Regions from separate parts of the Metabacillus indicus genome, predicted to be linked through region 1. Evidence: riboswitches for the same ligand, from Rfam matches in the RefSeq annotation. Region 1 holds a riboswitch; each other region holds the start of a gene.
What was found. Region 1 has a riboswitch for S-adenosylmethionine ahead of ACK1LH_RS17815 (O-acetylhomoserine aminocarboxypropyltransferase/cysteine synthase family protein). Riboswitches for the same ligand answer to the same signal wherever they lie in the genome.
Positions count from the first base shown of each region.

Region 2: another riboswitch for S-adenosylmethionine. It lies ahead of ACK1LH_RS05375 (methionine biosynthesis PLP-dependent protein); the one in region 1 lies ahead of ACK1LH_RS17815 (O-acetylhomoserine aminocarboxypropyltransferase/cysteine synthase family protein).
Region 3: another riboswitch for S-adenosylmethionine. It lies ahead of ACK1LH_RS01215 (LLM class flavin-dependent oxidoreductase); the one in region 1 lies ahead of ACK1LH_RS17815 (O-acetylhomoserine aminocarboxypropyltransferase/cysteine synthase family protein).

Region 1 is NZ_CP176757.1:3,473,566-3,480,554, forward strand. Features, by position in the region: gene ACK1LH_RS17815 (O-acetylhomoserine aminocarboxypropyltransferase/cysteine synthase family protein) at 1-1,293, opposite strand, end outside; SAM riboswitch class I at 1,362-1,473, opposite strand; gene ACK1LH_RS17820 (hypothetical protein) at 1,548-1,868, opposite strand; gene ACK1LH_RS17825 (thioredoxin family protein) at 2,011-2,319, opposite strand; gene ACK1LH_RS17830 (toprim domain-containing protein) at 2,340-2,687, opposite strand; gene ACK1LH_RS17835 (YusG family protein) at 2,819-3,061, opposite strand; gene gcvH (glycine cleavage system protein GcvH) at 3,115-3,498, opposite strand; gene ACK1LH_RS17845 (arsenate reductase family protein) at 3,560-3,922, opposite strand; gene ACK1LH_RS17850 (acyl-CoA dehydrogenase family protein) at 4,092-5,876, opposite strand; gene ACK1LH_RS17855 (acetyl-CoA C-acetyltransferase) at 5,911-6,989, opposite strand, start outside.
Region 2 is NZ_CP176757.1:1,064,939-1,071,927, reverse strand. Features, by position in the region: gene ACK1LH_RS05385 (threonine synthase) at 1-535, opposite strand, end outside; gene metC (cystathionine beta-lyase) at 605-1,792, opposite strand; gene ACK1LH_RS05375 (methionine biosynthesis PLP-dependent protein) at 1,779-2,903, opposite strand; SAM riboswitch class I at 3,034-3,157, opposite strand; gene ACK1LH_RS05370 (carbohydrate ABC transporter permease) at 3,237-4,046, opposite strand; gene ACK1LH_RS05365 (carbohydrate ABC transporter permease) at 4,064-4,939, opposite strand; gene ACK1LH_RS05360 (ABC transporter substrate-binding protein) at 5,000-6,253, opposite strand; gene ssuD (FMNH2-dependent alkanesulfonate monooxygenase) at 6,255-6,989, opposite strand, start outside.
Region 3 is NZ_CP176757.1:208,984-215,972, forward strand. Features, by position in the region: gene ACK1LH_RS01205 (DedA family protein) at 1-373, shown strand, start outside; gene ACK1LH_RS01210 (class I SAM-dependent methyltransferase) at 461-1,219, shown strand; gene ACK1LH_RS01215 (LLM class flavin-dependent oxidoreductase) at 1,661-2,722, opposite strand; SAM riboswitch class I at 2,803-2,909, opposite strand; gene ACK1LH_RS01220 (thioredoxin family protein) at 2,967-3,287, opposite strand; gene ACK1LH_RS01225 (D-alanine--D-alanine ligase) at 3,563-4,648, shown strand; gene ACK1LH_RS01230 (UDP-N-acetylmuramoyl-tripeptide--D-alanyl-D-alanine ligase) at 4,748-6,115, shown strand; gene ACK1LH_RS01235 (alpha/beta hydrolase) at 6,431-6,989, shown strand, end outside.

The sequences.
Region 1 (6,989 bases):
TGACCTAATGCCGACAGCCTTCTCAATTGCCTGCTCCAAGTCTTCGAGAAGGTCGTCTATATGTTCAATTCCAACAGAGAGCCTGATTAAGTCTTCCGTTACGCCTGATTTTCTTAAGCCCTCAGCGTCAAGCTGCTGGTGTGTCGTGCTGGCAGGATGGATGATGAGGCTCTTTGCATCCCCTACATTCGCAACGTGTGACCACAGCTCTGCAGAGTTGATCACTTTAGCCCCTGCTTCGCGTCCGCCTTCAATGCCGAATACGACAACTGCGCCTGCTCCCTCAGGCAAGTATTTCTCAGCAAGAGCCTGGTCCGGATGCTTTGAATCTTCAGGATAAAGAACCCATTTCACTGCAGGATGTCCGTTCAGATAGTCTACAACCTTCCTCGTATTCGAGATATGCTCTTTCATTCTGACGTGCAGCGTTTCAAGACCGAGGTTAAATTGAAAAGCATTAAACGGGCTGAGAGCAGGCCCAAGATCCCTCAGCAGCTGCACCCTCGCTTTTACAATATAGGCTGCTTCCGGAAGGGCTTCCGCATAAACCAGGTTATGATAGCTTGGATCAGGTGTCGTGAAACCTGGGAATTTTCTGCTGTTCCAGTCGAATTTCCCTCCATCTACAATGACACCGCCAAGCGTTGTGCCATTTCCAAGCAGCCACTTTGTCGCAGAATGGACAACGATATCAGCACCGTGTTCAAGGGGACGGCACAAATACGGCGTGGCGAATGTATTATCTACAATCAGCGGAATGCCGGCCTCATGAGCAATTTTTGCAACGGCTTCTATATCAAGCACTTGAAGACTCGGGTTGCCGATTGTCTCGGCAAAAATGACTTTCGTTTTTTCTGTGATCGCGCTTCTGAAATTTTCCGGGTTCTCCGGATTAACAAATGTGGTTTCAATGCCGTATTTTGGCAAAGTTGTCTGGAAAAGATTATAGGTTCCCCCGTAGAGACTGGACGCGGACACGATTTCATCCCCGGCACCGGCAATGTTCAGAATCGAAAGGGTAATGGCAGCCATACCGCTTGCTACTGCAAGACTTCCGACACCGCCTTCTAGTTCAGCAATGCGCTCCTCAAGGACGGAGGAAGTCGGATTATGTATACGAGTGTAAATGTACCCCTGTTCTTTTAATGCAAATAAGTTTGAAGCGTGCTCAGTGTCATTGAAAACGTATGCATTAGACTGGTAAATCGGAACAGATCTGGCACCTGTTCCAGGATCAGGCTTAAGCCCTCCATGAATGTTGACGGTCTCCAAACGGTACTTTTTTTGAGTCATGATCCATTTCTCCTCCCAAGTTTCAAAAAATAAAAAGCCCCTTCAAAGAAGAGGCGCGCATCCCGGTCTTCTTATCTTTCAGAGCATATGCACTCTGCTGGAATTGGCACCGTGATTCACTCTCTATAACCGGTTGCCGGGCTTCACAGGGCCAGGCCCCTCCACCGCTCTTGATAAGATATCTTATTATTTCTGTTGGAATTGTATCACTTTAGTTTGTCTTAAGTCAATTATTTGTTTGAATTTTTAGAATATTATTTGCAGAGCTGAATGAGTGACTCTATCCGAAGTATATTTCTGAATGATCCTTTTGCCTCCATAGCGCCAAGTTTTACAAGCTGCAAAAGCCTGATCGGCGAATGAAAGCAATCTTGAAAATGCTTTTCTTCCCCAATAATCTGCACATGAAAGAATTCATCATCACTGCTTATATGGCAGTTGCCTTTTTGCAAAACCAGGGTTGATTTCTTGTTGATATTTTTAACAAAAAACTCAATTCTCAAGTTTTCATTTGGAAGCAGCGGCTGAATAAAGTGGGCATTATTCATTTTTTCGGCAAAAAAGTCCAGATTCATCGTTTCTCCCCATTTCCGTGCAAGTGGTTAAGGGAGAAATTCTAGTTTTCCGTACTTTTCCCTTTAAGAAAGCTTCGACATATTCCTTCCCGCAGATAGACAAGATTCTATTTCCCAAGAAATATGTCAAATGCCGCCCTCATCAGGCGGCATGTTTTTTCAATATGTGATAGAGATGTTCGACAGAATGAAAGGCATACGTTTTGCTGATTACTCTTCCATTTTCAAAAACAAGCAGGCAAGGGACACTTTCAATTTCCCAGTCTGACGCCTGTTTCGGTAGATAATTCAGGTTGGCCATATTTATTTCAAGGGCAGGCAGCATCGCCTCAACGACTGTCATCATTTTTTTAGCAAGCTGACATGTGCCGCAAAAAGGTGTATAGAGATAAAGAATGGCTTTTTCCTTGTCTGCGAGTCTGCTTACCTGCTCTTCATTGCATTCGATCATCGGCTTTTCAGCAGCTCCCTTTATAAAAATTTAGCATGTACATCAATGTTTGCACTCAGCAGCACAGCTGCGACGTGCTGATCCGGCGCGGTGGCAACTTCCCTGTACATTTTGTCGATAAACAAATGCGCAGCCTCGGGAAATTCGCGTTTAAACTGTTTTCTCAGGCGATCCCCGGAATCGTCAGAATCCACAAGCACATATACATCGCGGCTGAACAGTTCATCCACCATTTCATCAAGCCGTGTCAGACTGATCGTGCCGTTTGTACAAATGATTTCTACCGGTTCATTGACAACATTCAATACTTTACGCTTATCAGATGTACCTTCAACTATTATGACTTTTTCAACCTCAATTGCAGACATCGCCATCACCTATTCAGTTAGAGTATATGTTATCTATAACCTATTCGAAATGCATGAGGTTGTTTCCTTCTGACCTTTATAACAGGCCGTCACAACAGGAAAAGGCAGTGGAACATTCCACTGCCAAGTCATCAGCACCAGCCGTTTTCTTCGTCACAATCGACATACTTCTCATCTTGTTTAGATAGAACGTCTGCATACTGAAAAAAGGAATGATTTTCTTCTTCATATCCATTTTTCAACGACACCCGGCCGTCCGGTCCAAGTGACATCGAACCGATTTGCTCTTTTTCAAAAAACAGATTCATCTGTCCGCCTTCAAACCTGCCGGTAACGCGATCCGTAATATCCAGCCGCTTCTTTTCAAATGACATGCTGAAACACCCTCCTTTTTACTGTTTAGGGTGTCCAGAAGGCGGATTGATTATCAGTCTTCGTTTGTCATTTCTTCGTATTGCTCAGCAGTCATCAGGCTGTCAACATCACCTGCATTGCTTGGCTCGATGACAATCATCCAGGCTTTTTCATATGGAGACTCGTTGACAAATTCAGGGCTGTCATCAAGGTCTTCATTAATTTCAACAACCGTTCCGCTGATTGGAGCATAAAGCTCAGATACTGTTTTTACAGACTCAACGCTGCCGAATGGCTCGTCTGCTTTAATTTCGTCGCCTACTTCAGGAAGTTCAACAAACACAATATCTCCAAGCTCTGATTGTGCAAAGTCCGTAATCCCGATGCGTACTTTATCGCCTTCAACTTTTACCCACTCGTGTTCTTCAGAGTAGCGAAGTTCTTTTGGTGTGTTCATGTTTTCTACCTCCAACTGATTATCGTGTTTTATTTGTAAAAAGACTAAAAGTGTAAGTCTTCTACTTCCCTAGCCAGGTTTCTTTAAATTGATCTTCTTTAAATCCGGCAGTTGTCTTGTTTCCGTCTGTTGTCAGCGGACGTTTAATAAGCATGCCGTCTGATGCCAAAAGCGTAAGAAGCTCATCTTCTGACATGGAGGATATTTTATCCTTCAGGCCAAGTTCACGGTATTTTTGACCGCTTGTGTTAAAGAATTTTTTGATTTCCAGACCGCTTGAATCAAGCATGGTTTTCAGCTCTTCTTTTGACGGCGGATTTTCAACAATATGTATTTCTTCTGCCTGCAAATGGTGATCTTCTAACCACTTTTTTGCTTTCCGGCATGTCCCGCATTTCGGATACCAGTAAAATTTAAGCGCCACTCTTTTCACCACCTGCAACCGTAATTGAACATCATTATTTTACCACATTCTTTTTGACAAGCATAATGACAAGCATCGTCATTCTGCCATCTATTATCTTAGCCTTTTTTCAGCAAAAAACATCAAAAAGGCCTTTTCTTTTGAAAAAGGCCTTTTTGAAAGGTGTTTATTACGCGCGGTATCCGTTCTCTTCGATCAGTGCAGCAGCGATTTCACGCTTCTTGGCAATCACATTGATCGGCGTGTGGCGAGTGAATTTTCTTAATGCCGAGATCATCATGCGGAGAGTGTCTCCCTGTTCAATCGCAACAAGAGATTCTTTTGCATGTGCTTCAATTTCGTTGAATGCTTCCTGGCAATACACTTGTGTGTAAAGAAGTTTTTGAGCACTCTTAGCTTCACCATACTTGTTAATTGCCTTTTCCGTGCGGAGGATGGCAGATTCCATAGCGTATACATTGCTCACGATATCAGCAATGTTCACTAAAACTTCCTGTTCCTTCTGCAGGGACTTGCCGTATTTCTGAGCAGCAAGTCCGGCAATCATTAGACCGATTTTCTTTGCATTTTTCAAAAGGTGCTTTTCCTGCTCAAGAACGCCGTCTCCCGGTTCTTCAGGCATAAGCATCATTAGCTCTTCCTGAAGAGCCTGTGCTTTTTGAAGTAGCGGCAGTTCACCCTTCATTGCTTTTCTTAAAAATGTGCCAGGAACGAGAAGACGGTTGATTTCATTCGTTCCTTCAAAAATACGGTTAATACGTGAGTCGCGGTATGCTCTTTCTACTTCGTACTCAGCCATGAAGCCGTATCCGCCGTGAATCTGAACGCCTTCATCAACGACATAGTCAAGTGTTTCAGAACCGAGGACTTTGTTCAGTGAACACTCGATTGCGTATTCTGCAATAGATGCCGCAACTTCTTTTCCGTCCTTGACTTCTTCAGGAGTCAGGCGGCTCATGCGGTCTTCAAATAATCCAACTGTACGGTAAACTGAGCTTTCCATTGCATATGTTTTTGAAGCCATGTTTGCCAGTTTTTCCTGGATGAGCGAGAAGCTGCTGATTGGCGTTTTGAACTGCTGGCGCTGATTGGCATATTCAACAGATACGTCGATAATGCGTTTTGATCCGCCGATCGTTCCGACAGCAAGCTTATAGCGTCCGATATTTAGAATGTTAAAGGCAATAACGTGGCCTTTTCCAAGATCTCCAAGAAGATTTTCTTTAGGAACAAGCGCATCTTCTAAAATAAGTGTTCTTGTAGATGAACCTTTGATTCCCATTTTCTTTTCTTCCGGACCGGTTGAAACCCCAGGATATTCTTTTTCTACGATAAACGCTGAGAAATGCTCTCCGTCAACCTTTGCATAGACAACGAACACGTCTGCAAAGCCGGAGTTTGTGATCCACTGTTTTTCGCCGTTCAATACATAATGCGTGCCTTCTGCATTAAGCTTTGCCGTCGTTCTGGCACCAAGGGCATCTGAGCCTGATCCTGGTTCAGTCAGTGCATAGGCTGCAATGCGCTGTCCTGATGCAAGGTCTGGAAGGTACTGCTGCTTTTGCTCTTCGCTTCCGAAAAGAACGATTGGCAGAGACCCGATACCGACATGCGCACCGTATGAAAGAGAGAAGCTTCCTGCACGGGCAAATTTTTCAGTAATCAGCGCAGAGCTGATTTTATCAAGGCCAAGGCCGCCGTATTCTTCAGGTACGTCAGCACCGAGAAGGCCAAGGTCGCCTGCCTGCTTCAATAGTTTGACAGACTTGTCAAACTGGTGATTTTCAATATCTTCAAGCTGAGGAAGTACATCATTTACGACGAAATCCTCTGTCGTTTTGGCAATCATTTTATGCTCATCTGTGAAATCCTCTGGCGTAAAAACACTTTCAAATGTTACATCATCAAGTAAAAAGCTTCCGCCCTTGATTAGATTTTCAGTTGTTTTTGACATTGCTTGTTCCCCCATTTTCCTGATTTTTTAAGCCTTACACTAATTCAAATACTCCCGCTGCACCCATTCCGCCGCCGATGCACATTGTGACAACTCCGAATTGCTCGCCGCGGCGCTTCATTTCGTGAATAAGGGAAAGGGTTAATTTTGCTCCTGTACAGCCAAGCGGATGACCGAGCGCAATTGCTCCTCCGTTGACATTCACTTTCTCTTCATCAATTCCAAGAGCTCTCATGACTTGTATAGACTGTGAAGCAAATGCTTCATTCAGTTCAAAGAGTCCAATATCAGACAGGCTTAAACCTGCAGCTTTCAGTGCACGAGGAATCGCTTCGATCGGACCGATTCCCATTACTTCAGGAGGTACTCCTCCTACTGCGAAGGATCTGAATTTCACGAGTGACTCCAGTCCAAGCGCATCCGCTTTTTCGCGGTCCATGACCATTACGGCAGCAGCACCGTCGCTCGTCTGCGAGGAATTTCCTGCTGTAACTGATCCTTTCACGTTGAATGCAGGTCTTAATGTTGATAGAATCTGCATAGTCGTTCCAGGACGGACACCCTCGTCTTTTGAGAACTGGAACGTTTTTTCGCGGAGCTTATGATCTGCTCCCACACTTCTATGTGTAACCTTTACAGGCACGATTTCATCGTCAAACTTGCCCTCTGCAATGGCTCTTGCCGCTTTTTCATGGCTTCTTACTGCAAAGGCATCCTGCTCCTCGCGGCTGACTCCGTATTTGACAGCTACCTGCTCTGCCGTGTGGCCCATTCCCATGTAATATTCAGGCGCACTTTCAGCAAGCAATGCATTCGGACGGACAACATGGCCCATCATCGGCACCATGCTCATTGATTCGGCTCCGCCTGCAATGGCTGTATCCGAGTGGCCAAGCATAATCTTCTCCGCTGCGTAAGCAATACTTTGAAGACCTGATGAACAATAGCGGTTGACAGTGATCGCCGGTACTGTATACGGCAAACCGGCAAGCGCGCCGATGTTACGTGCAAGGTTCAGCCCCTGCTCTGCTTCAGGCATCGCACATCCAATGATCAGATCATCAATATTTCCTTCATATCCGCCAGCACGCTTAAGTGTCTCTTTTACGACAA
Region 2 (6,989 bases), 1.7 Mb from region 1:
GGAGATTCGCACCTGAAATGGCGGTTTCTTTCCGGGTGATGAGGGGCGCATCAAGCGGCATGATGACATATGGCTCCATCCCCGCTCTGGCAGCATAAAGCGACCAGGCTGCACCTGCATTACCGTTTGTCGGCATCGCAAAGGTCTTTATGCCAAGCTCCTTTGCTTTAGAAATTCCGACAGCCGCTCCCCTGGCCTTAAAAGAGCCGGTCGGTATCAGCCCTTCATCCTTCATAAGCAGCTGTGTTAGGCCATATTCTGCCCCAAGCCTGTCCATTTTCAAAAGAGGGGTCATGCCCTCTCCCATTGAAACCACATGCTTTGGATCCTCAACAGGCAGCAGCTCGTGGTATCTCCACAAACTGTTTTCCCGGCTGGCGATTTCTTCTTTTGATAACGCACTCTTCACTTGATCTAAATGGTAGCGCACCAAAAGCGGAGATCCGCATGTGCAAAGCTGCTGCACGTCCTTAACTGAATACTCGGCACCGCACTTTGGGCACTCCAAGTGTGAAACATAGCTGTACATCTGCATTTCCTCCATTACTTGATAAAGACTCCTAACATCAAGTTAAGAGTCTTGTATTTTTTAATTCCGCTAGATTTAAGCTCTTAATTTATTCTCCACTGCACTCGCCGGCAGTTTTGCAAGCGCCTGCTCAAAATCTTTGATCAGGTCATCCGCATTTTCCAGCCCGACGCTTATGCGCAATAGTCCGTCTGTAATTCCGCGGCGCTCCCGTTCTTCTTTTGGCATGGCGGCGTGGGACATTCTGGCCGGATAGGACAGAATGGATTCGACCGCTCCAAGGCTTACCGCAAATACCGGCAGCTCCACATTTTTAACGAGCGTGCGGACGGCATCCTCGTCTGCCAGTGTGAAAGACAGGACAGCTCCAGGACCATCTGCCTGATACCGCTGGATCGAGTGCCCGGGATGAAACGTGAGTCCAGGGTAGTACACGTTCCGGACGGCTTTATGGCGGGATAAATAGTCTGCGAGTTTTCGAGCAGACTCACTGGACTGCTGCAGCCTTACGTTCAATGTTTTCATGCCACGGAGAACGAGCCAGCAGTCCTGGACGCCGAGGACGGCTCCGAATGCGTTCTGCAGTTTCTGTACTCTCGCTGCAAGCTCCTCTCCCTTTACAACGGCAAGGCCTGCAAGGACGTCGCTGTGTCCGGCAAGGAATTTGGTGGCGCTGTGAAGGACGATGTCCACGCCGAGTTCAATCGGCCGCTGCAAAGCTGGTGTAAGGAACGTATTATCTAAAAACGTCAGGCATCCGTTTGCTTTTGCAAGCTTTGTAATCCCCCGGATGTCGGTAATTTTCAAAAGAGGATTGGACGGCGTTTCAACGTAAATGACTTTCGTATTCGGCCTGATATGAGAAGCCACTTCATGCAGATCGGTCATGTCAACAAAGCTGTACTCGATGCCGAATCTGCTGAGAACGTCTGTAATGATCCGGTATGTTCCCCCGTAAACATCCTCTGTAATCAGGACATGGTCTCCTTTTGAAAGAAGCAGAAAACAGGTGGAGATCGCTGCCATCCCGGATGCAAAAGCAAAGCCTCTTGTTCCGCCTTCAAGTTCAGTAATGGCCTGCTCAAGTGTTTCCCGCGTCGGATTTCCCGAACGGCCGTAGTCGAATTTCCCGTAATCGTCAAAATCAAACTGGTGAAACGTTGATGAATGATGAATGGGAACGCTGACCGCCCCTGTATCTTTCTGCGCCTTATGACTGTTGTGAAGCAGTTTCGTCTCGAATGTCCACTTACCGCTGCTCAACTTTATCTGCCTCCTTCATAAGTTCAAATGCCTGCAGCAGATCCTGCTCCAAGTCACCTGCGTGTTCAATGCCGACTGAAAAACGCAGCAGGCGGTTGCATACGCCGTTTGCAGCTCTGATCTCTTCTGGAATATCCATATGTGTCTGCGTGGCCGGATATGTGATAAAGCTCTCAACGCCTCCGAGACTCTCAGCAAAGGTTATCGTCTTCAGTGCTTTTAAAAATGGATTGACCCACTCTTCTTTTTGCAGTCTGAACGAAAGCATTCCGCCTTTTCCCGGGTATAAAACATCCGTTACTTCGGATTGGCTCTCCAAAAATTCTGCAACCTGTCCTGCATTTTTTTCATGCTGATTCATCCTTAAAGCAAGTGTCTTCATCCCGCGGATCAAAAGCCATGAATCAAATGGGGAGAGCACGCCGCCGATTGCATTATGGTGCTGGGCAAGCTCTTCGCAAAGCTCTTTGCCTTTTGCGACGACAAGACCTGCAAGTACATCGTTATGTCCGCCCAAATATTTGGTAGCACTGTGAATGACAATATCGGCTCCGTCTAAAATCGGCGTCTGCAGAATAGGCGTGTAGAACGTATTATCAACAATCAGCAGCAGCTTGTGTTCCCGTGCCATTTCGGCTATATCGCTGACCTCTGTTTCCTGCATCAAAGGATTTGTCGGAGTCTCCAGAAAAATCGCCTTTGTGCGGTCATTGATCAGCTGCTTTGTACAGTCCCCGTCTTTAAAATCCGCATAATGGAAAACAAGGCCGTATTTGCGCCATTCCCGTTCAAACAAACGGTATGTTCCGCCGTACAAATCGGAAGAGACAATCAGTTCATCCCCGCTTTTAAACAGGGCCATCAGCGTCTGAATGGCTGCCATTCCCGAACTGAATGCATATCCCTGATCGCCGTGCTCAAGATCTGCGATTGCTTTTTCTAAAATTGTTCTCGTTGGATTTCCTGTCCTGATGTAATCAAACCCTGTTGATTCCCCGATTCCATTATGTCTGTAGGCTGTTGAAAAGTAGACGGGCGGGTTTACCGTTCCCGTTATGTTTTCACTGCGATTCCCGATTTGCGCCAAAGTTGTTTCAATGCGTTCCGACATGATTAAACACCATCCTGTTTGTCATTTCTTCTTTTACACGCCCTGGACCGGGCTTTTTTATATGCTTTGGAAAAATAAAAAGCGCCTTCCTCATATAAGAAGAAGACGCTGGTTCGGCAAAACTGGCTTCCTCTTATCTCCCAAGCATTCAAGCTTGCTGGAATTAGCACCTTGGTTCGAACAGGCATCTGCCTGATCTTTTCCGGTTGCTGAGGTTTCGCAGGGCCAGAACCCTCCACCTCTCTGGATAAGAATAAATAGTATGAATTTTTTAAATGTTTTTATTACCTTACCTCACTTTTTTCATAAATGCAAGGGTTTGGGGCAAAAAACTCAGCCCTTCACCGAGCCTGCAGTCATTCCCGCAATAAAATATTTCTGAAGGAAGATGTAGGCAATAATAAGCGGCGCAGAGGCAATCATCACGCCGGTGAACAGCATCGGATAGTTCGTCATGTACTCCCCCTGAAATTCAAGCAGAGCAAGCGGCAAGGTCTTATATTCATCTTTCGTGATGAAAAGCAAAGGGTACAGCAGGTCGTTCCAGTGCATCACAAACAGAAAAATGGCTGTTGCAGACAGCGATGGAAGCGAGAGCGGCAGGGCAATTTTGCGGTACATCAGCCAGTTCCCGGCGCCGTCAATGGATCCTGCTTCAAACAACGATTTCGGCAGAGTTTTCATGAATCCAGTGAGAATGAAAACAGCAACAGGCAAGGTAGCCGCAATGTTGACGATCATCAGTCCCACGAGACTGTTCGTCAGCTTCAGCTGAAAAATCAACTGATAGAGCGGAATCATGTTCACCTGCGCAGGAATCATCATGCCGAGTGTGAAAAATCCGAACACAGCAGCGCTGAGTACACCGCCGATCCGCGTGATGGCAAAGGCGATCAGGCTTGCAAAAAACAGCGTCAGAAAGACGGATACAAGTGTGACAATTGAGCTGTTCTGAAAATACAGGCCCATCGACTGATCTTTAAAAATAGATATGTAATTTGACACTGAAAACCGTTCAGGCAGTCCGAGTACATTTTCATACATTTCAGCAATCGTTTTAAACGTTGTTAAAAAGATGGCGAAGATCGGAATGATGATAATGGCTGCGTAGATTAATATGAGTCCGTACTTTGTTCCTTTCAACGTTCGTCACCCTTTCCTCAGTAGTCGACCCTGTTTGCGTGCAATGCCTTAAACTGCACAAACGTAATCAAGGCAATGACGGCCATAAAAATAACGGATTCTGCTGATGCATAGCCAAATTTAAAGCTCCTGAATGCCGTTGTGTAAATCAGGGTTGCGATAATCTCCGTTGAATAGTTCGGACCTCCGCGCGTCATGGCAAAGATCAGATCGAACGCTTTAAATGATTGTATCGTTGTGTACGCGACAACGATGGTTGCTGCGGGAGCAACAAGCGGCCATGTGACTTTTTTGAACGTCTGCCATCTGCTTGCCCCTTCAATTTTGGCCACCTCGTAAAGATCGGCAGGAATGCTCTGAAGACCGGCAACAAAGATAATAATCATCTGTCCTGTATGAAACCATACTTGCACGACAGCAATTGAAAAAATGGCGATTTTCTCATCACCCAGCCAGTTCTGTGCCAGGAAATCAAGCTGCAGCCCTGTAAGAATGGTTTTAAGGAGCCCAAGGTTTGGATCGTAAATAAACGACCAGATAAAGGCGACTGAAACAGAGGATAGAATCGTAGGAAAAAAAAACAGTGCCCTGAAAAAAACATTGGTTCTTGTGTTTTTAATCAGGAAAAGGGCAAAGACAAGGGAAAACAGCGTTTGAAAAACAACGACAAACAGCATGAATTTCACGTTGTTTCCAAGTGCTTTTGCAAAAATAGAGTCATTTGTCGCCAGATTGATATAATTGGTCACTCCGACGAAATCAAAATCAGGGGAGATTCCGTCCCAGTTTGTAAATGAGTAAAAGAAGGCGCTCAGTGTCGGGTAGATAAAAAAGATGCTGTACACAAGAATGCCGGGTGCAAGAAAGAACAGCAGTGATTTGTTATGTTTCAGCAATGAAATGGCCTCCTTTCATGATGAGAAGAAGAGGGGGCTTTCCCCCTCTTCTCCGGATTACTTGCTTAAGTTCTGCTCAACAATTTTTTGTGCTTCTGCAGCCGCTTTTTCAGGATCCGTTCCGCCGATGACAGCCTGAATGGACGCGATCACCGCTTTTTCAACATCTGCATTCGGAATCAGAAAGCGGGGCTGGAACCGTGTGTTTTTTTCCATCCAGACAGCTGTATCTTTCAGTTCTTCAGACTCATACGTGACATCTTTAAGCGTTACATGCTGGCCGGTTTTATTTGCGTATTCGCCTGCATTTTCTGATTCAGAAAGGAAGCTCACGAATTTTTTTGCTGCATCCTGCTTCTCTGATTTGCTGTTGACTGCAAGCATGAACGTGGTTGTGTGGACCCCCTCGTATTTTGCTTCATTTTCAGCAACTGTGATTGGCGCAAGAAGCTGCAGCTTAATGTCCGGATTTTGCTGCTTAATGCCGGCCATAGCGTAAGATCCGCTTGCAAGCATTCCTGCTTTTTCCTGGGCCATCAGCGCAATGGCTCCGTCATGCTTTGTGCCGAGGGCTTCTTTAGCAATGTAGCCTTTGTCAGTAAGCTCTTTAAATTGAGAAAGCGTCTTGACCCACCACTCATCCGTCAATTTTGCATCGCCGGCCATAAGCTTCGCAAAAATCTCTTCGTCCGGCGCATTGTTCATCATCATGCTGTTCATCAGCTGTCCCGGGCCAATATCAGCTCCAGGGAAGGCGATAGGTGTATAGCCGTTTTCTTTAAGAGTTTCGCAAAGAGCCAAAAATCCTTCCCAGTCTTTAGGGGGCTCCAGTCCGAGTTCTTCAAAAATACCTGCATTATAGACAGGCTGGTTATAGACAAGCTGCAGCGGAACGGCAAGCTGTTTGCCGTCTGCCTTTCCTGCTTCTATCAGGTTTTCGTTGTAATTCTGAACAAATTCCTCATTGGAAAGGTCAGCGAAAAAGCCTGCTTTTTTAATAATTTCAAATTGAGATCCCGGGAATGATGTAAACACATCTCCCGTTGAACCGTCTCTGAGCAGCGTCTGTGCAGTAGACTGATATTCTTCAGATGGATAGACTGTCATGTTTACTTTGATTTTCGGATTCTCTTTTTCGAATTTGCTGATCAGTTCTTTAAAAACTTCAGCATCCTCCCCGCGCCAGTGGATAAAGCTGATTTCTGTCACTCCGTCTTTTCCGCTCCCTCCGGTTTCATTCGAGGAGCACCCGGCTAAAGCAAGGACCATTACGAATATTGCCGCTAAGAAGCTGCTGAGCTTTTTGTTCATCTTATACCTCCTGTTTGATGGTTTTATGTTTCAGGGGCAGCTTTGGAAACAGCAGTTCCGCTGTGCGGTATGCTTCTTCCAGATGCGGATACCCCGACATAATGAATGTGTCTACGCCTGCTTCGGCGTACTTTTTCATATTTTCGGCCACGCTGTCCGGATCCCCGACAAGCGCAGTCCCCGCACCTTCCCTTGCAAGACCAATTCCTGCCCACAGTCCCGGTGCGATTTCAAGCGCGTTTTTGTTGTCCAGCGACAAATCCGTCATCCGGCGCTGCGCGACTGAATCAAAGCGCGCAAATTTTTGTCTCTGCGCTTCCACTACGCTCTCATCAACATATTGAATGAGTTCGTCTGCAGCCTTCCATGCCTCTTCCGCCGTTTCTCTGACAATGACATGAAGCCTGATGCCAAACTTCACTTCGCGTCCTTTTTTGGCGGCGAGCTCCCTGACTTTGTCAATTCGCTCTTTCACGATTTCAACCGGCTCTCCCCATGTCAAATAATAATCAACGTGTTCTGCCGCCACTTCATGTGCTGCAGGTGATGTGCCCCCAAGATACAGCGGAGGATAAGGCTTTTGCACAGGCGGATGATGGATGCCGCCGCCTGCAATGTCAAAATACTCTCCCTTAAAATCAACCGATTCTTCTTCAAAAAGCCTTCTCCATACCGTCAAAAATTCATTTGTCTGCTCATAGCGCTTGTCATGGCTCAAATGAAGGCCGTCTCCTGC
Region 3 (6,989 bases), 880 kb from region 1:
ACCTTTTCTTGAGAAGTTTGGAAAATATCTTTTCATCAGCAGCCACCATCTGGATCTATCTGAAAAATGGTTTGAAAAATACGGAGCGGGCGTTATTTTCACGGCAAGATTTATCCCAGTTGTGAGGCATGCCATCTCCATTCCTGCCGGGATTGGGAAAATGCCGCTATGGAGATTCACCGTATACACGGCTGCAGCCATGATTCCCTGGACTGTTTTCTTTTTATATATGGGCATTCAGCTTGGCACAAACTGGACACAGATCAAAGAAAATGCAGAGCCGTACGTGCTGCCGATGATTCTCATTATGACGCTTGCAGGCATTGGCTATTATTTAATGAAAAAAAATGAAGCAGGAGAAAAGAGAATCTAAGCGAATTAAACAAACGTTTGATTAAATGTATGTTGGATGCGTTTAGGGCTATTAATAATAGTAGAATGCGCGGCAAGGGGGATATGAATGTTCAGCCAGTACAGCAAGCTAGCAACAGAAGTATATGATTTAGACAAGCCGGTGGGCCATTCCTTTGGCGATCTTGAGTTTTACCGGGAACGTCTGCGTGAAGTGAAGGGGAGAATCCTTGAGCCGGGTGCGGGGTCCGGAAGAGTGTACATTCCTTTGCTCGAGGATGGATTCGCCATTGAAGGCTTAGATAACTCTGCGTATATGCTTGATTCATGCCGGAAGCGATGTGAGGAAAGGGGACTTCGTCCAGTGCTCACAGAAGCAAGCATGAGTGAATTTAAGCTTCCGGGCAAATTCGAGGCGATTATTTTGCCTGCAGGCACATTTCTGCTGATTGAAGACCGGAGGGAATCTGTTCATGCGCTGAAGAATTTTTATGAGCATTTAACAGAGGGCGGCAGACTTATTCTGGATCTTGACCTGCAGCCGGAAAAGCAGCTGAATCAGGTGTTCACCAGCATGTGGGAAACGCCCGATCAGCACATCATCACAATGGAGGCAAAGCAGGTTGAGTACAGCGTGCTTGAGCAGTATTCCGTGACCTATCTGAAGTATGAAAAGTGGAAAGACGGAAAGCTTTCAGAAACCGAGCTGCAGAGGTTTGCCATGAGGTGGTACGGAGTGAAGGAATTTAAGCTGGTACTAGAACGCCTCGGCTTTACAGACATTGTAATTTCTGCGGACTATACATATGGAGCAGCACCGGAGCATGACCGGCAGACGATTACGTTTGAAGCTGTAAAACCGGAATGATGAAAAGGGAAGAGGGCTGAAGGGCGGTACTGGTTAAAGTCCCGGAAAATTGGTGCCTCGGTGGTTTTTGCTGACAGTTGATTGATTACAGTTTTTAGCCAATACATCCAGAAAATAAAGTGGACTGAATCGGAAGGCACTTGACTCCTTGTCCAGCTGCAGCGCTCAGGCTCCTCTGTCAGAACAAAATCCCCCAAAAAGTCAAAACCGGACTTTTCGGGTGATTTCTTATCTGACTGCCGGAGCAAAACGGGCGCTTCCGCTTTTCTGGGGATGAAGAGGGCGCTGGAGACCCCGCAAGCGCAGCGAGGAGGCTCCAGGCACTCCCCGCGGAAAGCAAGTGACTGGAGCGCAAGGGAACGGGTACGTTAAGTGCTAAATTGAAAATAACGCACAAAACGCTTGGCAAATAAGATCCAAGCGTTTTTCTGCGTCAATCAATCAAGTTAACGATGAAAACGTGCTTTCTTTCCGTTTCTTTTCCACAAGCGGCATGACCTGTAATGAAAAGCGCTCCATTTCTTCAAGCTGCGGCGAGAACTGGAGGAGGAGTAAATCAAGTCCTGCCTCTTCATACTCAAGGATCTTGTCAGCAATCTGCTCAGGAGTGCCAATCAAATTTGGACGAAGCCCGCGGTTTGAAACCGAATAGTCATAGAGCTCAAGCTTTTGTTCAAGCTGGGATTTCGTCGTGAAGTCTTTGTAACCTGCATAGGCGGAAGATTCTTTAACATCTGTTATCCGCTTCAGCTCCTGCTGCACTTCTTCTTCGGTATCCCGGCAGATGATGTAGGCAGCCATTCCGAACGATTGAAAGGGCTCTTTTCCGCGTGCTGCCCGCAGCTGCTTCATGCCGTCAATCTTCGTTTTGATTTCGTCTGCCGTTCCCCCGTGCATCACATAAGCATCGCAATGCTCAGCGATCGTTTCTTTTCCGCGCGGACTTTCTCCTCCTGCATAGAGAATTGGATTAGGCTTTTGCACCGGCTTCGGTGAAAGGCGGGCATTCATCAGGTCATAAAACCTTCCCTGATACGTAAACGTTTCTTTTTCCCAAAGCCCCTTCAGGACTTCAATAAATTCTTCGGTCCGGTCGTAGCGCGCGTCGTGCTCTGTAAAAATGCCGCCGTACTGCCGTGCCTCTTCTTCCCACCAGGCGGAAACAACGTTCAGGGTAAACCGCCCATTGCTGATGTGGTCAATGTTTGCTGCCATCTTTGCCGTGACAGCAGGGTTGTGGAAGCCGGGTCTGACTGCTGTCATAATTTCAATTTTCTCTGTGACGGCGGCAAGAGCGGCAGCAGTCGTCCAGGCTTCAAGCGAATCATGCTCAGGTCCCTTAATATCATTTAAGTAAAGCTCGGCGATAAGGGTGGTGTCGTAGCCCCACTCCTCTGCTTTTTGGATAACTTCCTTTGCGTAGGCGTAAGTAGGAGGCATTTTTTCATCTTCTACATTTCTGAGCCATCCCCCGAAGATTGGCAGCCAAAAACCGTATTTCATTGCGGAATCCCCTCTCTAATCTGCATAAAAAAGCCCCTCTTGTTAGACAAGAGAGGCTGGTTCTGCTGTGCAAGTTCTAGCTCTCATCTTTCAAACAAACTGTTTGCTGGAATTGGCACGGTTTCTGCTGTCAGATCCGTTGCCGAGGCTTCAAAGGGCCATATCCCTCCACCTCTCTTGATAAGAAACGTATGAAATTAGTTGTATCATAAAATAATTTGATTAGTATGTCAATTCTAAAAAATCAGCCCAGCTTCTCCTGAAGGAACTCCGTCACCTGGTCGGGAGTCTTTGCATTCGCACTGTGAAGGTGTCCGAGCTTCTCGCCGTTTTTAAAAATCAGGATGCTCGGAATCCCCATAACCTGGTACTTCTCTGCAATTTCAGGGAACTCATCTTTATTGATTTCATACCATTCATATGAGGAATAGGATTCCATAATTTCGCCGATAAACATATTCATTCTTGTACAGTCAGGGCACCAGTCTGCGAAAAATTTGATTAGCACCTCTTGATCTTGGGTAATTAATGTTTGGAACTGTTCTTCTGATGTAATTGGTTTCATGAATCAGACCTCCTTGCCCTTATTTTAATACAAAACAGGTGTTTTGCATGCAGGAAATGCCTGATGCATGAAAAAGTGCGCAATGATTGCCGGCAAAAAACAGGATAAAGACAAACGCGCTTACATCGCCTGCCTTACTGAAATTGGAAACGCCTTTAAAGGACGCAAATTGTGCCTTTGCCCGAATGTTATAAAGAAATCCATGATGGGCTATAACAATTTGGGCCGAAAGTGATAATATAGTAGAGATGAACTTTTCTTAGGGGGATATCCGCATGAAAATTAAAGTTGGATTATTATATGGAGGCAAGTCCGCAGAGCATCAGGTTTCCCTGCAGACGGCACTTGCTGTTATAAAAGCACTTGATACGAATAAATTTGATATACATCCGATCTACATTTCCGAAAAAGGCGAATGGTTCCGCGGACCCAAGCTTACTGAGCCGGCAGCTTCACCTGCTGAGCTTCAGTTCAGCCAAAATGGCACAGCGGTTTCTCCGGTTGCGCTCAATCAGGATCTTTTCCCTGCAAAAGCAGATGAAACGAACGAACAAATTGATGTAGTATTCCCGCTTCTTCACGGACCGAACGGTGAAGACGGCACTGTTCAGGGCATGCTTGAGCTTCTGAACCTTCCGTATGTCGGAAACGGTGTCCTTGCGTCTGCAGCAGGAATGGATAAAGTGATCATGAAAAACTTGTTTGCCCAGGCAGGACTTGAGCAGGCTAACTATGTTTCCTACATTAAGAGCGAGTGGAAAAAGGCGCCTGAAGAAGCTTACGATAAAGTGGAGCAGGAGCTTGGTTATCCTTGCTTTGTTAAGCCTGCCAATCTGGGCTCAAGTGTCGGCATCAGCAAATGCAAAGACCGTGCGTCACTTGAAAAAGCATTCGCAGAGGCATTTGATTATGACCGTAAGATCATCATTGAAGAAGGCATCATCGGACGCGAGATTGAAATCGGCGTCATCGGAAATGATGAGCCGATCTGTTCGGTTGTCGGTGAAGTTGCTCCTAAAAAAGAATTCTATGATTATAAAGCGAAATACGAAGACGGCGACACGGACATGATGATTCCTGCGCAGGTTACGGAAGAAGAATATGAACTGATTAAAGAGCTTGCCATTAAATCCTTTAAGGCAATCGACGGATCAGGACTTGTACGCGCAGACTTTTTCCTGACAGAAGACGGAAAAGCGCTGATCAACGAAGTGAACACAATGCCGGGATTCACGCCATACAGCATGTTCCCGCTTCTTTGGAAGCATACAGGCGTTGAGTACCCTGAGCTTATCGGGCGTCTTGTCGAGCTTGCCCTTGAACGCCACGAAGGCAAGCAGCAAATTAAACACACGTTTTAAGGAAAGCCTGGAAACACTATTCATTAAAGAATAGTGTTTCTTATTCATTGTCCAGAAGGCTTGAACAAAGTTTACATAAAAGAAGGGAGATTACAGCGCATGATTAAACGTTCTTTACGCGACATTCAGACAATGGCGGGAGGATCAGGCCTTGCGCCCCAACATGAAAACACCATGATCCACGGCATTACAACGGATTCCAGAAAGATTGAAGCAGGCACGCTGTTTGTGCCGATAGCCGGAGAAAACTTCGACGGCCATCATTTCGCCGAAAAGGCTCTTGCTGATGGAGCGGCGGCCACTCTTTGGAACCGTTCAAAACCGAACCCTCCTTCAGGTGCCGTCATTCTGGTTGAAGACACATTGGAAGCTCTTCAAACCCTTGCAAGCAGCTACCTTGACCAGCTGAACCTGAAAGTTGTAGGCGTGACAGGAAGCAATGGAAAGACAACCACTAAAGATATGGTGGCAGCACTGCTTTCAACAACGTACCGTGTCCACAAAACGCAGGGGAATTTCAACAACCATATCGGCATGCCTCTTACGATTCTCAGCATGACGGAAGATACTGAGGTAGCTGTGCTTGAAATGGGCATGAGCAACTTCGGGGAAATTGAACTGCTTTCAAATCTTGCAAAGCCGGATGCTGCGATCATTACCAACATAGGGGAATCCCACATGATGAATCTGGGCTCAAGAGAAGGAATCGCAAAAGCGAAGCTTGAAATTGTCAGCGGCCTCAAACCCCAAGGTGTGCTGATCTATGACGGGGAAGAGCCTCTGCTTGAAGAGCGTGTTCAGAACGCTTCATATAAAAAGGTTTCATTCGGAGCTTCTGCTGAAAACACGTATTCTCCCGAGGGAATCAGACACACAGAAAAAGGCACGTTTTTTACCATTCGCGGACGCGGGGAAGAACTGTTCCTGCCTGTGCTTGGAAAGCATAATGTCGGGAATGCTCTCGCTGCCATTGCTGCAGCTGAATTCCTTGGCGTGACAGAGGAGAAAATCAGCGAAGGGCTGAAGAATATTCAAATGACGGGCATGCGCCTTGAATTGACGAAAACAGAAGGCGGCCTTGCCGTTATCAATGATGCCTATAATGCAAGCCCGACATCTATGAAAGCTGCCATCAGGCTTGCGGGCGACTTGGACGGATACAGCCGGAAAATTCTTGTTCTTGGAGATATTCTCGAGCTTGGGGATGACATGCAGGTTCAATTTCACCGTGAAGTTGGCGAAACAATCGATGCAGCCGAAACGCAGCATCTTTTCACATACGGTAATCTTGGGGCAGAAATAGCCGAAGGGGCAAGAAAGAATCTTGATGACGGAGTGATTCACGTCTACCAGGATAAGCAGGAGCTCATTAAAAGTCTGAAGCAGACGGCGAAAGCGGGAGATCTTGTTCTTGTAAAAGCCTCGCGCGGAATGAAGCTTGAAGAGGTTGTTCAAGCTCTTCTCTAATTATGAAATAAAGCAGCCGGTCCTTCTTTTGTCTGTCAGAGAAACACGAAAAGAAAGAGGGAAGGACCTTGGTCCATGACGTTCAGAAAATAAATGGAGAGATAACGAGTACGACAAGTCCGACACCGATGGAATACGGCGTAAGCTCACTTACAACTTCATATGCACTGTTTTTTAATACGGTCATGATGAACGCTCCTTTTTGTTTTGAAATATAGTAACCCAGGGTACTTTTTATATACCCGGGTTCTTTTTTTTCAATCCTCTTATTTTTAAAACCCGGTATAAAAATATGTTCATTCGGGAGAGAGTGATATGAAAGGATGCCTTTGTATACACGGTTTTACTGGAGCTCCTTATGAAGTGGAGCCTCTCGTCAGCTATTTGCAGGAACGGACGGACTGGGTGCTGAAGACGCCGACGCTTCCGGGTCACGGAGAAACGCCGAGCCTGAAGGGGATCGAATTCAGCGAATGGATTGCGCACGCTGAAAATGAGCTCAGGGATTTGCTTGAAGAATGTTCCGAGGTCTATATCATAGGCTTTTCAATGGGCGGCTTGATTGCAGCGTATTTGGCCTCGAGGTATCCGGTTGAAAAGCTTGTGCTGCTTAGTGCAGCTGCACATTACTTAAATCCTCGCCAGATGCTGCTTGATGTGAAAGGGCTGCTTGCAGATGCCATCCGGGGAGAAGGCGCAAAGAATGAACTTTTTATCAGATACAGAAAAAAAGTGATGGAAACGCCGATTGCTGCAGCTCTGCAATTCAGGAAGCTCGTCAGGTATATTCGTCCATTATTGGAGAAAATAACTATACCTGTACTGATTGTTCAGGGAGAATGTGACGGAATGGTGCCTGTCAAAAGCGCTGTTT